2 linked regions of the Streptomonospora nanhaiensis genome follow. The protein of the gene in region 1 interacts with the protein of each later gene in a pairwise test. Links are inferred from orthologs where the notes say so. Each region holds a gene or a part of one and is shown on either strand. Other genes may lie near its edges.

Region 1 (7,640 bases):
AGATCGGCGAGGGCACCTCGGAGATCCAGCGGATGCTCATCGCCCGCGAACTGGGGCTGCCGGCGTGACCTGACCGGTGTGCGGGCGGTGGCCGGGCCGGGCCGGGGTGGTGAGTGAGCGGCTCAGGGACCGCTCCGCCGAGGAGCCGGGCACCAGCGCGGACCGGCCGGCCGCCGCCCGCACCGCCTGGGCCACCCCGGGCACGCGCCCCCCGGCCCTGCCCGCCGGCCGCCGCGCCGCCGCCCTGGCGGCGGCGTCGTGCGGGGCACCGCCCGCCATGCCCCGCACGACCCCGTGGCGCGCCAGCACCTGGCGGATGTACTCCCCGGGCGCCAGGTACTGCATCGGCTTCGCACGGCGCATCGGCACGTCGCGCATCACGTCCTCCACCAGCTCCCGCAGCGCCGACCGCACCTCGGGGCGGTCGAGCGCTTCCTCGGTCGAGGCCACGACCGCCGGCATGTCCACCCCGCGCTCCTCCACCAGCCGTTGGAGGAAGGCGTTGTCGAACGCGCTTCCCGGGGCCATGTCGCGGAACAGGGCGCGGCGCGTGGCGATGTCGGTGGCACCGCGAAGGCGCGCCCACACGTCCTGGGCCAGGGTTCCGGCCACCAGAGCCATCGCCAGCCCGTGGTGGCCGACACCGTTGTAGCGCCAGGGGGCCAGCCCCGAGGCGTGGGCGACCGAGGCGCCGTTGCGGGCGAACTCCAGCTTGAAGCCCAGGGACTCCATCCCCACCGCCTCGCCGACCACCGCGTGGCCCAGTTCGTGGGCCACGACCAGTTCGTCCATCATGCGCTGGAGGAACTCGGCCCCGTGGGGCACCCATTCCCCGACGTCGCCCGAACGGGCTGAGGGTGATTCGGGCATGACGGGCTCCCCTGCGTGGCTCGTGGGCGGCGCCAGGATGCTAGCAAGCCCCTGGCGCACCCGCGCACGTCCGCCACGGGTACACCGCTTTCTCACACCGCCCTGCCGAAAACCCGCACGTTCAGTCACGGTGTGTAGTTGAATGGCCTCGTTCCGGCAGAGGCTCCCGCTCCGCCTCCCCCGTGGTCCACGCTGAAACGGAGTCGTCCCGCATGCCCCCCATCCCGTTCGCACCGGCCCTGGCCGCCGCCGGCGCGGTCGTTCTCGCGCTCTCCGCCGCCCCTGCCTCCGCCGCCGCGCAGGGGCCCGGGTGCACGGTGCCGGTGCCCCCGCCCAGCGCCGAGGAACGCGACCGCTACCTGTGCGGCGACCCCCGCCTGGGCCCGGCCGAACTCCCGCGCGCGGGCGTGGTGGGCGAACTCCTCACCGACTACGACCGCCTGGGCGGCCTGTCCCCCATCGCGTTCGTCAGCCGGCACCGCCAGACCGGCGTCGACAGCGCCACCGGCGAGGTCTCCGAGAGCTGGCGCTACCCCGCCCACGACGGGTTCGCCGTGGTGGACGGCGAGGTCCGGCGCGAGGTCGAGACCCTGCGCGAGGGCACGCTCCTGGACCGGTTCGGCTCGGCCCACGGCTCCTTCCTCGCCCCCGCCGACACCCCCTTCCCCGAGCGCTCCCTGCCGCCGGACTCCCTCAACACCTGGGAGGGCGGGCCCCGGCACAACTACCGCTGCTACGCGGTCACCGAGGCCTTCTCCGCCGAGGTCGGCCCGATCGCCCCGGCCTTCGAGCAGCCCGGCGGCGGCGAGCAGGTCCTGCTCGACCCCGACCTCGTGCCCGAGGCCGGCGGCCTGGACCGCCTGGGCGCCGACTCCATGGTCGAGTGGGGCTACCTCGACGTCCGACCCGCCCGCGAGTGCGACGTGGACGACGCGGCGCCCGCCCGCTAGCCGGGTGCCACAGGCGGCACCGCACCCTGCCGCCGCGTCAGCTCCCCCGGTCCACGACGGGCCCATCGGCGCGCCGGCCGCCCCCGCGGCGGTCGGCGCGCCTTCGGCCGCCCGCTTCCCGCCCCGCCTCCGGCACCCCGCGCCGCGGCCGGGACCGGCCGCCCGTCGGCCGCGGGAAGCCCGTGCCCGATGCCCGCATCGCATGCGGTGAGCCCTTGTCCGCAGCCCTGTGCGGAGCCCCGTGGACACCCGGCAGGTCCTCGCCGTCGCCGCCGTGGTCGCTGTCGCCGCCTTCGGCGCCCTCCAGGCCTGGCCGCACCGGCGCAGGTGCGCGCGCTGACCGGCCGGGCGATCCGCCGGGGCCGGCGGCACCGCCACACGCGCCACCTGCGCCGCCGCCCGGGCGGCGGCGAGGTAGCACCCGCCTGAATCGGGTACACCTGGTGTTCATGGACACGCCGCGCATCGTCTACGACCGCCGGGGCAACGGCTCCCCCGTCCTGCTGCTGCACGGCCTGGGCCACCACCGCCGCGCCTGGCAGCGCGTGGTGCCCGTCCTCGCCCGCCACCACGACGTCGTGGTGCCCGACCTGCCCGGGTTCGGCGACTCCGCGGCGCCCGACCCCGACTGCGCCTACGACATCGGCTGGCTGGCCGACACCGTGGCCGCCTTCTGCGACCGCATCGGGGTCCGGCGCCCGCACGTGGCGGGCAACTCCCTGGGCGGGGCCATGGCGCTGGAGCTGGGCGCCGGGGCCGCGCCGCCTCGGTGACCGCGCTCTCGCCCATCGGGTTCGGCACCGCCCCGCGCATCGCGGGCGCCCGGTGCCTGTCGCGCGGCGCGCGGTGGGCGGCGCGCATCCCCGCGCCGGTGCTGCGGGCGGCGGTCGAGACACCGGCCGCACGCGCGCTCGCCCGGCGGTTCCTGCGCGGCGACCCCGCCTCCGAGGCCGCCCGCGCGGTCACCTTCGACGTCTCGGTGCTCTCGCCCGGCTCGCCGTTCCTCCGGCTGACCCCGCACGTGGCGGGGTACGTCTTCCAGGAGAGCGTGGCGGCCGGGGTCCCCGTCACCGTCGCCTGGGGCGACCGCGACCGCCTGCTGCCGCCCGCCGGGGCGCGCCGGGCGCTGCGCCGCATCCCGCACGCCCGCCAGGTGGCCCTGCTGGGGTGCGGGCACATCCCCATGGCCGACAACCCGCGCGCGGTGGCCGCCGAGATCCTGCAGACCTGCCGCCGTGCCGGTGCGGGGCGGCCGGCGCGGACGCCGGCGGGGGCGGCCGCCGCGCGCTGAGGCCGGTTCCGGTCGCCCGTCGGGGGTTCCGGTCACCCGGGGGTTATGGCCGCCGAAACGCGCCGCGCCCCTGCGCCTCGGGGGCGCAGGGGCGCGGGCACCGGGTGGCCGGGCGCTACCGGCGCTCGCGCACCGCGGTGACGATCTCGGCGACGGCGTCGTCCAGCGGCACCCCGTTGTTCTGGGAGCCGTCGCGGTAGCGGAACGACACCGCGCCCTTGCTGATGTCGTCGTCGCCGGCCAGCAGCATGAAGGGGACCTTCTGCTTCTGGGCGTTGCGGATCTTCTTCTGCATCCGGTCGTCGCTGGCATCGACCTCGACCCGGATGCCCTCCGCGCGCAGCCGCGCCGCCAGCTCCTCCAGGTAGGGGACGTGCTCGTCGGCGATGGGGATGCCCACGGCCTGCACCGGGGCCAGCCACGCCGGGAACGCGCCCGCGTAGTGCTCCAGCAGCACGCCGAAGAACCGCTCGATGGAGCCGAACAGCGCCCGGTGGATCATGACGGGCCGCTGCCGGGAGCCGTCGGCGGCGGTGTACTCCAGCTCGAAGCGCTTGGGCTGCTGGAGGTCGACCTGGAGGGTGGACATCTGCCAGGTGCGCCCGATGGCGTCCTTGGCCTGCACCGAGATCTTGGGTCCGTAGTAGGCGGCGCCGCCGGGGTCCATGACCAGCTCCAGGCCCTGCTTCTGCGCGGCCTGGCGCAGCAGCTCGGTGGCCTCCTCCCACTCCTCGGGCTCGCCGATGAACTTCGCGGACTCGCCCCGGGTGGACAGCTCCAGGTAGAAGTCGCCGAGCCCGTAGTCGCGCAGCAGGTCGAGCACGAAGGTGAGCAGGCTGTCGAGCTCCTCGGGCGCCTGCTCGCGGGTGCAGTAGATGTGGGAGTCGTCCTGGGTGAACCCGCGGGCCCGGGTGAGGCCGTGCACGACGCCCGACTTCTCGTAGCGGTAGACGGTGCCGAACTCGAACAGCCGCAGCGGCAGCTCGCGGTAGGAGCGCCCGCGCGAGCGGTAGATCAGGTTGTGCATGGGGCAGTTCATGGCCTTGAGGTAGTAGTCCTGGCCGTCGAACCGCATGGGGGGGAACATGCCCTCGTCGTAGTTGGGCAGGTGCCCCGAGGTCTCGAACAGGTTCGCCTTGGTGATGTGGGGGGTGTAGACGAACTCGTAGCCGGCCTCCTCGTGGCGGCGGCGGGAGTACTGCTCCATCTCCTTGCGGACCACCCCGCCCTTGGGGTGGAACACCGCCAGGCCCGAGCCGAGCTCGTCGGGGAAGGAGAACAGGTCGAGCTCGGCGCCCAGCCGGCGGTGGTCGCGCTTCTCGGCCTCCTCAAGGAAGGCGAGGTAGTCCTTGAGCGCGTCGCGGGACTCCCAGGCGGTGCCGTAGATGCGCTGGAGCTGGGGGTTCTTCTCGCTGCCGCGCCAGTAGGCGGCGGCCGAGCGCATCAGTTTGAAGGCGGGGATCGCCTTGGTGGTGGGCAGGTGCGGTCCCCGGCACAGGTCCTTCCAGCACAGCTCGCCGGTGCGCGGGTGGACGTTGTCGTAGATGGTGAGCGCGCCGGCGCCGACCTCGACCGAGGCGCCCTCGGCGGCGTCCTGGGCCGAGCCCTTGAGGCCGATGAGCTCCAGCTTGTAGGGCTCGTCGGCGAGTTCGGCGCGGGCGTCGTCGTCGCTGACGGGGCGGCGGACGAACCGCTGGCCCTGCTTGACGATCTCCTGCATGCGCTTCTCGATGCGCTTGAGGTCGTCGGGGGTGAAGGGCTCGGCGACGTCGAAGTCGTAGTAGAAGCCGTTGTCGATGGGCGGGCCGATCCCGAGCTTGGCCTCGGGGAACAGCTCCTGCACCGCCTGGGCCATGACGTGGGCGGCGGAGTGGCGCAGGATGGCGCGGCCGTCGGCGGAGTCGACCGCGACGGGTTCGACCGCGTCGCCGTCGGCGAGTTCGTGGGCGAGGTCGCGCAGCTCGCCGTTGACGCGGGCGGCGACAACGGTCCTGCCGTCGGCGTCGAGCGCCTGGCCGGCGGTCGTCCCGGCCGCCACCGCACGCTCGGTTCCGGCGAGGGTGATGCGCAGCTCAGGGACGACGGACACGGTTGCTCTCCTCACGGGCGGGACTGGGCGGTAGGGCGCGGGGCCGTGCGGAGTGCGGCGGCCCCGGCGCGGTGCGGCGCGACCGGGTGCGGCCGCGCCCCGCGCTTCGATGCTATCGGCTCCGCCCCACCCGCTCACCCTGGTTATCCGGGGCGTACCCGTCGCGCCGGCCGGCGGGCGGACAAGGGAGCGTGTCGGGCGAAGGCGGACAGATTAGGATCCGTTGGCGAGGCGGCACCCGCCGCCCGGGTATGCCACCGGTGGAGGAGCGCGGCGGGCCGCGGCAGGGCCGCGGCCGCCGAGTCGAGGCGCGGGGGTGCGCGTGCGCGTTGTGGTGGTAGGTGCCGGGATCGCCGGAACGGCGCTGGCGGCGGCACTGGCCGGCTCCCGCCACGAGGTCGTGGTGCTGGAGCAGGCGCCCGGCCCCTCCCCCGTGGGCGCGGGCCTGGTCCTGACCCCCAACGCGGTGCGTCCGCTGCGCCGGCTGGGGCTGGGTCCGGCACTGGACCGGGTGGCGGTGCCGATCGCCGGCCGCGACGTCCTGCGCTACGACGACGACCTGCTGCTGGGCGCCACCCCCAGGACGGCGCCCACGCCGAGCGCTACGGCGCCCCCAACCTCGCCCTGCTGCGGGCCGACCTGCACGCGGCGCTGCTGGCGGCCGCGGGCGAGGGCGCGGTGCGCGGCGGGCGCTACGTCACCGACCTGCTGGAGAGCAGCGACGGCGTGACGGTGCGCTGCGCCGACGGGCGGTCTGCGCACGGCGACGTCGCCATCGGCGCCGACGGCGCCAACTCCCTGATCCGCAGCCTGGTGAACACCGAGCGCTACCGGCCGGCCCGGCGCGTGCTCTACCGCGGCCTGGCCCCGGCCGAGCGCGCGCCGGCGCTGCTGCGGGAGCCGCGCGTGCGGGTGTGGTCGGGCAGGGACCGCTACATCGCCGCCTACCCGGTGTCGGCCGGGCGGCGGGTGGCGTTCACGGCGACGGTGCCGGCGGGGGCGCGCGACCCCGACTCCTGGGCGGTGCGCGGCCGGGTGGCCGACCTGCTGTCGGCGTTCGCCGGCTGGAGCCCCACGGCCCGGGCGCTCTTCTCGGCCGCCGAGTGGGTCGGCATGTGGGGCGTGCACGACCACGGGCCGGTTCCGGTGTGGAGCCGGGGCCGAGTGGCGCTGCTGGGCGACGCGGCCCACCCCACGCTGCCGTTCTTCGCCCAGCCCGCCAACCAGGCGGTGGAGGACGCGGTGGCGCTGGCCGCGCACCTGCGGGAGGCCACGTCCCTGGAGGCGGGGGCGGCGCTGAAGCGCTACGCGCGGCGGCGCCGGCAGCGCACCGACCGGCTGCGGGAGGTCAACGAGGAGATCCTGGCCGCGGTGCGGGCGGGCGGCGACGACTCCCCCGAGGCGTGGACGCGCACGGCGGCCAAGGCCGAGGACGCCCACGGCGACTGGATCTACGGCCACGAGGCCGAGGACGAGGGGCCCGGCGGGGTTCCGGGCGACGCGGGCCGCTGAAGGCGCACCGCGCGAGCGCCTGCCGCGGCGGCGGGGCGCGCCGCTGGGAGGGCTGTGGAGGCGCCGGGAGGCGCCGAGGCGGCCGTCGGGCCCGGCGCGGGCCCCCGGGGGCGCAGCGGCCGCCTCAGCGGCCGGACGGGGAGTCGAGAAAACGATCGGTATTTTCACGGCTTGGCCCGTTACCTCGTCTTGATCCGGCCGATATTGTGACTGCATGTCTCCGAGCCCCATGACCGACCGTCCGGCCCCGGCGGCATCCCCCACCACGAGCACACGCGCACACCGGCCCTCGCGGCGGTGGCGCCGGTTCCGCACCCGGCTGCGGGTGTGGCGGCTGCGCATGCACGCCCACCCGGTCCTGAGTTGGACCTGGCGCGGCGTCGTGGCCACCGTCGGCCTCTTCTTCGTGCTGGCCGGCGTGGTCATGTGCGTGACCCCCGGCCCGGGTGCCGCCGCGATCGTGCTGGGCCTGGCCGTCCTCGCCACGGAGTTCGCCTGGGCCAAGCACCTGCTGCGCCGCGCGCGGCACTGGGCGCACGCGGCCAAGGAGAAGGCCAAGGACCGCGCGGTGCGCTCCCACCCCGACTCCCGCCTGGCGCGGCTGCTGGGCGCGCGCCCGTCCGCCGGGACCGGCGAGCGCCCCCGCCGCCGGTTCTCGCTGCGCCGCTGCGCCCGCTCGCTGGGCTGATCCCCGCGCCCGCGTCCGCGCCCCTGCGGATGCGGCGTATCGGACAGCAGATTTCCGCCGAAGCGGACCTGCCGCTCGACCATGGCGTCGGCCACACGCCGCGGCTGGTTCCGCCGACCGGATCCCGCCCGTCGGCAGGCGCTGACCTGCGGGAAAACCGCGCCCGGCGGCCGGTGCCGCGCGGGGCGCCACGTGTTCCCCGTTGCGCCGGGATGAAACAAACAAGGCCGACTCCTGATG
Region 2 (3,628 bases), 1.5 Mb from region 1 along the record:
GCCGAATACTACACCGCTGTCCAACCACAGCCCCCGGAGTCAGTCACGACACCACGCAGCATCGCCCCAACGGCCGGATCCGTCAAGCCCGAGTCCGGGGCTGCGGCCCATTCCAGCGCCGTGAGAGGTCCCACAGCGGATACGGGGTGTGAGAGCCCCGACAAGCGGGAAAGTATCTTCGACCCCCGGTCCGGCAGAGTGATTCCGCGGCGCCCCGCGGCGCCCGCCTCCCAGCCGCGCCGGGCGCCTTTCCCGATGCCCGCTCGCCCCCGGGCGGCTCCGCGCCGCCCTGCGGGCTCCGCGCGCCTCCCGCTCCCCCACTCTCGCACGGCCCCCGGGCCGCCGCGCACGGGCCACGCCGGGGCGCCCGCCCGCCGCCCTCAGCCCGCGCCCGCCCAGACCCGCCGCGCACGAGCGCGGGGGCCGCGCGGCGCCCGGGCACGGCGCGTACCCGGGCGCGCCCCGGACACGGCGGAGGGCGGCCACCCCGCGCGGGATGACCGCCCTCCAGAGCCGGTCCGTCCGGATCCGCTCACGCGGTCCGGACAGGGGGCCTACTTCAGGGTGACGGTGGCGCCGGCGCCTTCAAGGGTCTCCTTGGCCTTCTCCGCGGTCTCCTTGTTCACGCCCTCCAGCAGCGGCTTGGGGGCGTTGTCGACCAGGTCCTTGGCCTCCTTGAGGCCCAGGCTGGTGAGGCTGCGGACCTCCTTGATGACCTGGATCTTCTTGTCGCCGGCGGCCTCGAGGATGACGTCGAACTCGTCCTTCTCGGGCTCCTCCTCGCCGCCGGCGGCGCCGGCGCCGGCGGCGGGGGCGGCCATCATCGCGGCCGGGGCGGCGGCGGTGACGTCGAACTTGCTCTCGAACTCCTTGACGAACTCGGACAGCTCGAGAAGGGTCATCTCCTCGAAGGCGCTGAGCAGCTCTTCGGTGCTGAGCTTCGCCATGATCGCGATCTCTCTTTCTCTTCCGGCACGTGCGCCGGGCGGCGCCGTGCCGAGCGTGGGGACACCGGCGCGGGCACGCCGGCGGGTCGGGTGGTGTTCCTAGCCCTCTTCGGAGCGCTTGTCGGCCAGCGCCTGAGCGAGCCGCACGGCCTTGGAGGGCAGTGCCTGGAACAGCGCGGCGGCCTGGCCCTGCTTGGCCTTCAGCGCACCGGCCAGCTTCGCGAGGAGAACCTCGCGGGACTCAAGGTCGGCCAGCTGGGTGATCTGCTCGGGGGTCATCGCACGGCCGTCGATGACACCGCCCTTGATCACCAGGGGCGCGTTCGCCTTCGAGAAGTCACGCAGGCCCTTGGCGGCCTCGACCACGTCCCCGCGGACGAAGGCGATGGCCGAGGGGCCCTCGAACAGGTCCATGACCTGGTCGTCCAGACCGGCCTCGGTGGCCGCGATCTTGCTCAGCGTGTTCTTGACGATGCGGAAGCGCGCGTTCTGGCCGAGGCTGCGGCGCAGTTCGGTGATCTGCGCGACGCTGAGCCCCCGGTATTCGGTCAGCACGGCGCCCTGAGAGCTCTGGAACTCCTCCGTGAGCTCGGCGACCGCGGCGACCTTGTCCGGCCTCGCCATGGGACTCCTTCCAACTGTGATCACCGGTCGTGAAGGCCGACGCGAAGGGAGGGGCGCGAGGCAGCAAAAAAGCCCCGGCGCAGGGCACGGGGCGCGGTCGGGCCGCACCCGCCAACGGCGGATCGGCCACCACATCGTCGTACACCTGCGCGGGCCGCCCATTCGCATGGGTCCTTCGGCCACCCTTCGGGTGGCGACCGGCGGTCTTCGGCGTCCTCCATCCTAGCCGAAGTACAGTACCCGCGCGAACGGCCCCGGAAACTCCCCTCCGGCCCGCCCCGCGCGGTGGCCCCGGGCGCCCCCGCACAACCCCTGGAACGGCCGCGGCGCCCCGGTCCTGAAGGACCGGGGCGCCGCGGCGCGTGGTGTCCCGCCGGCGGGCCGGCGCGTCAGCCGACCGCCGTCAGGCGGCGACGGGCCGGGTGACGTTGGGGTCGACCGGGATGCCGGGGCCCATCGTGGTGGTCAGCGTGGCCTTCTTGATGTAGCGGCCCTTGGCGGCGGCCGGCTTGAGGCGCAGCACCTCGTCCAGCGCGGCGCTGTAGTTCTCGACCAGCTGGTCCTCGGAGAACGACAGCTTGCCGATGATGAAGTGCAGGTTGCCGTGCCGGTCGACACGGAACTCGATCTTGCCGCCCTTGATGTCGGTCACGGCCTTGGCGACATCGGGGGTGACGGTGCCGGTCTTGGGGTTGGGCATGAGGCCGCGCGGGCCCAGGACCCGGCCCAGGCGGCCGACCTTGCCCATGAGGTCGGGGGTGGCCACGACCGCGTCGAAGTCCAGGAAGCCCTTCTGGATCTCCTCGACCAGGTCGTCGTCGCCGACGAAGTCGGCGCCCGCCTCGCGCGCCTGCTCGGCACGCTCACCGGTGGCGAAGACCAGGACCCGGGCGGTCTTGCCGGTGCCGTGCGGCAGGTTGACGGTGCCGCGCACCATCTGGTCGGCCTTGCGGGGGTCCACGCCCAGCCGCAGGGCGACCTCGACGGTCGCGTCGAACTTCACGACGCTGGTCTCCTTGGCGAGCTTGACGGCCTCGACGGGCGCGTAGAGCTTGCTGCGGTCGACCAGGTCGCTGGCCTTGCGGTAGTTCTTGCTGCGCTTCACGTACTTCTCCTGACGAGAGCTGTGGTGAGGGCCAGCGCCTGGCCCTGCCACGGTTGGCGGGGGCGGCCGGTGTGCGGCCGGAGGACTACTTGACCTCGATGCCCATGGAGCGGGCGGTGCCGGCGACGATCTTGGCGGCGGCCTCGATGTCGTCGGTGTTGAGGTCGGGCAGCTTGGTCTGCGCGATCTCGCGGACCTGGTCCATGGTCACCGAGCCGACCACCTGGCGGCTGGGGTCCGTGCTGCCCTTGTCCAGGCCGGCGGCCTTGAGGATCAGCTTGGGCGCCGGCGGCGTCTTGGTGACGAAGCTGAAGGAGCGGTCCTCGTAGATGGTGATCTCGACGGGGATGACGCTTCCGCGCTGGGCCTCGGTCGCAGCGTTGTACTGCTTGCAGAAGTCCATGATGTTGACGCCGTGCGGACCGAGCGCGGTACCGACGGGCGGCGCCGGGGTCGCCTGGCCGGCGGGCAGCTGCACCTTGACCAGGGCGGCGATCTTCTTCTTCGGAGGCATATCGGGTCCTTTGCCTGATCTGCTGTGTGTGCTGGATCCCGGTGTGGGTGCCAGAGGCGCACCGGACTGCGCGGTGCGCGCGGCGTCCGCGCCGAGGCGGGGGCCACGCCCGCGCCGGGATCCGCGCACAGGCGTGGAAGCGCCCCGGGTGCCGGGGCGCGACGGGTCGGCTCCGCGAACGGGCCAACCCGTCAAGTCTACGCGCCGCCGTGAAGCGGCGGACCGGCCCCGACCGCCGGGCGGCGGCGGGACCGGCTGCGGATCCGCTGGATCCCTAGATCTTGGAGACCTGGTTGAACGCCAGCTCGACCGGGGTCTCGCGGCCGAAGATCGACACCAGCACCTTGAGCTTCTGGGTGTCGGGGTTGATCTCGCTGACCGTGGCGGGCAGCGTGGCGAACGGGCCCTCCATGACGGTGACGGACTCGCCGACCTCGT

What was found.
Region 2: the proteins of thrS (region 1) and rplA interact in binary tests that used the Escherichia coli proteins (3 or more experiments, as listed by UniProt). The link is inferred for Streptomonospora nanhaiensis from one-to-one orthologs.

What each region holds. Positions count from the first base shown.
Region 1 is NZ_JACCFO010000001.1:1,509,369-1,517,008, forward strand. What follows is about bases 2,714-5,693. They hold thrS (threonine--tRNA ligase), read right to left. Parts: upstream 5,201-5,693; coding sequence 3,227-5,200; downstream 2,714-3,226. Other genes in these bases: HNR12_RS29445 (alpha/beta fold hydrolase), read left to right, coding at 2,714-3,111; HNR12_RS29070 (NAD(P)-binding protein), read left to right, coding at 5,517-5,693. Outside these bases: HNR12_RS06485 (acyl-CoA dehydrogenase family protein), read left to right, coding at 1-68; HNR12_RS06490 (hypothetical protein), read right to left, coding at 37-870; HNR12_RS06495 (TNT domain-containing protein), read left to right, coding at 1,083-1,820; HNR12_RS29440 (alpha/beta fold hydrolase), read left to right, coding at 2,270-2,593; more of HNR12_RS29445, read left to right, coding at 2,590-2,713; more of HNR12_RS29070, read left to right, coding at 5,694-5,930; HNR12_RS29075 (FAD-dependent monooxygenase), read left to right, coding at 5,879-6,712; HNR12_RS06515 (PGPGW domain-containing protein), read left to right, coding at 6,927-7,400. UniProt on the Escherichia coli protein: Catalyzes the attachment of threonine to tRNA(Thr) in a two-step reaction: L-threonine is first activated by ATP to form Thr-AMP and then transferred to the acceptor end of tRNA(Thr). The rate-limiting step is amino acid activation in the presence of tRNA.
Region 2 is NZ_JACCFO010000001.1:2,994,887-2,998,514, forward strand. What follows is about bases 826-3,570. They hold rplA (50S ribosomal protein L1), read right to left. Parts: upstream 2,677-3,570; coding sequence 1,975-2,676; downstream 826-1,974. Other genes in these bases: rplL (50S ribosomal protein L7/L12), read right to left, coding at 826-947; rplJ (50S ribosomal protein L10), read right to left, coding at 1,047-1,571; rplK (50S ribosomal protein L11), read right to left, coding at 2,762-3,190; nusG (transcription termination/antitermination protein NusG), read right to left, coding at 3,465-3,570. Also shown: more of rplL, read right to left, coding at 555-825; more of nusG, read right to left, coding at 3,571-3,628. UniProt on the Escherichia coli protein: One of the primary rRNA binding proteins, it binds very close to the 3'-end of the 23S rRNA. Forms part of the L1 stalk. It is often not seen in high-resolution crystal structures, but can be seen in cryo_EM and 3D reconstruction models.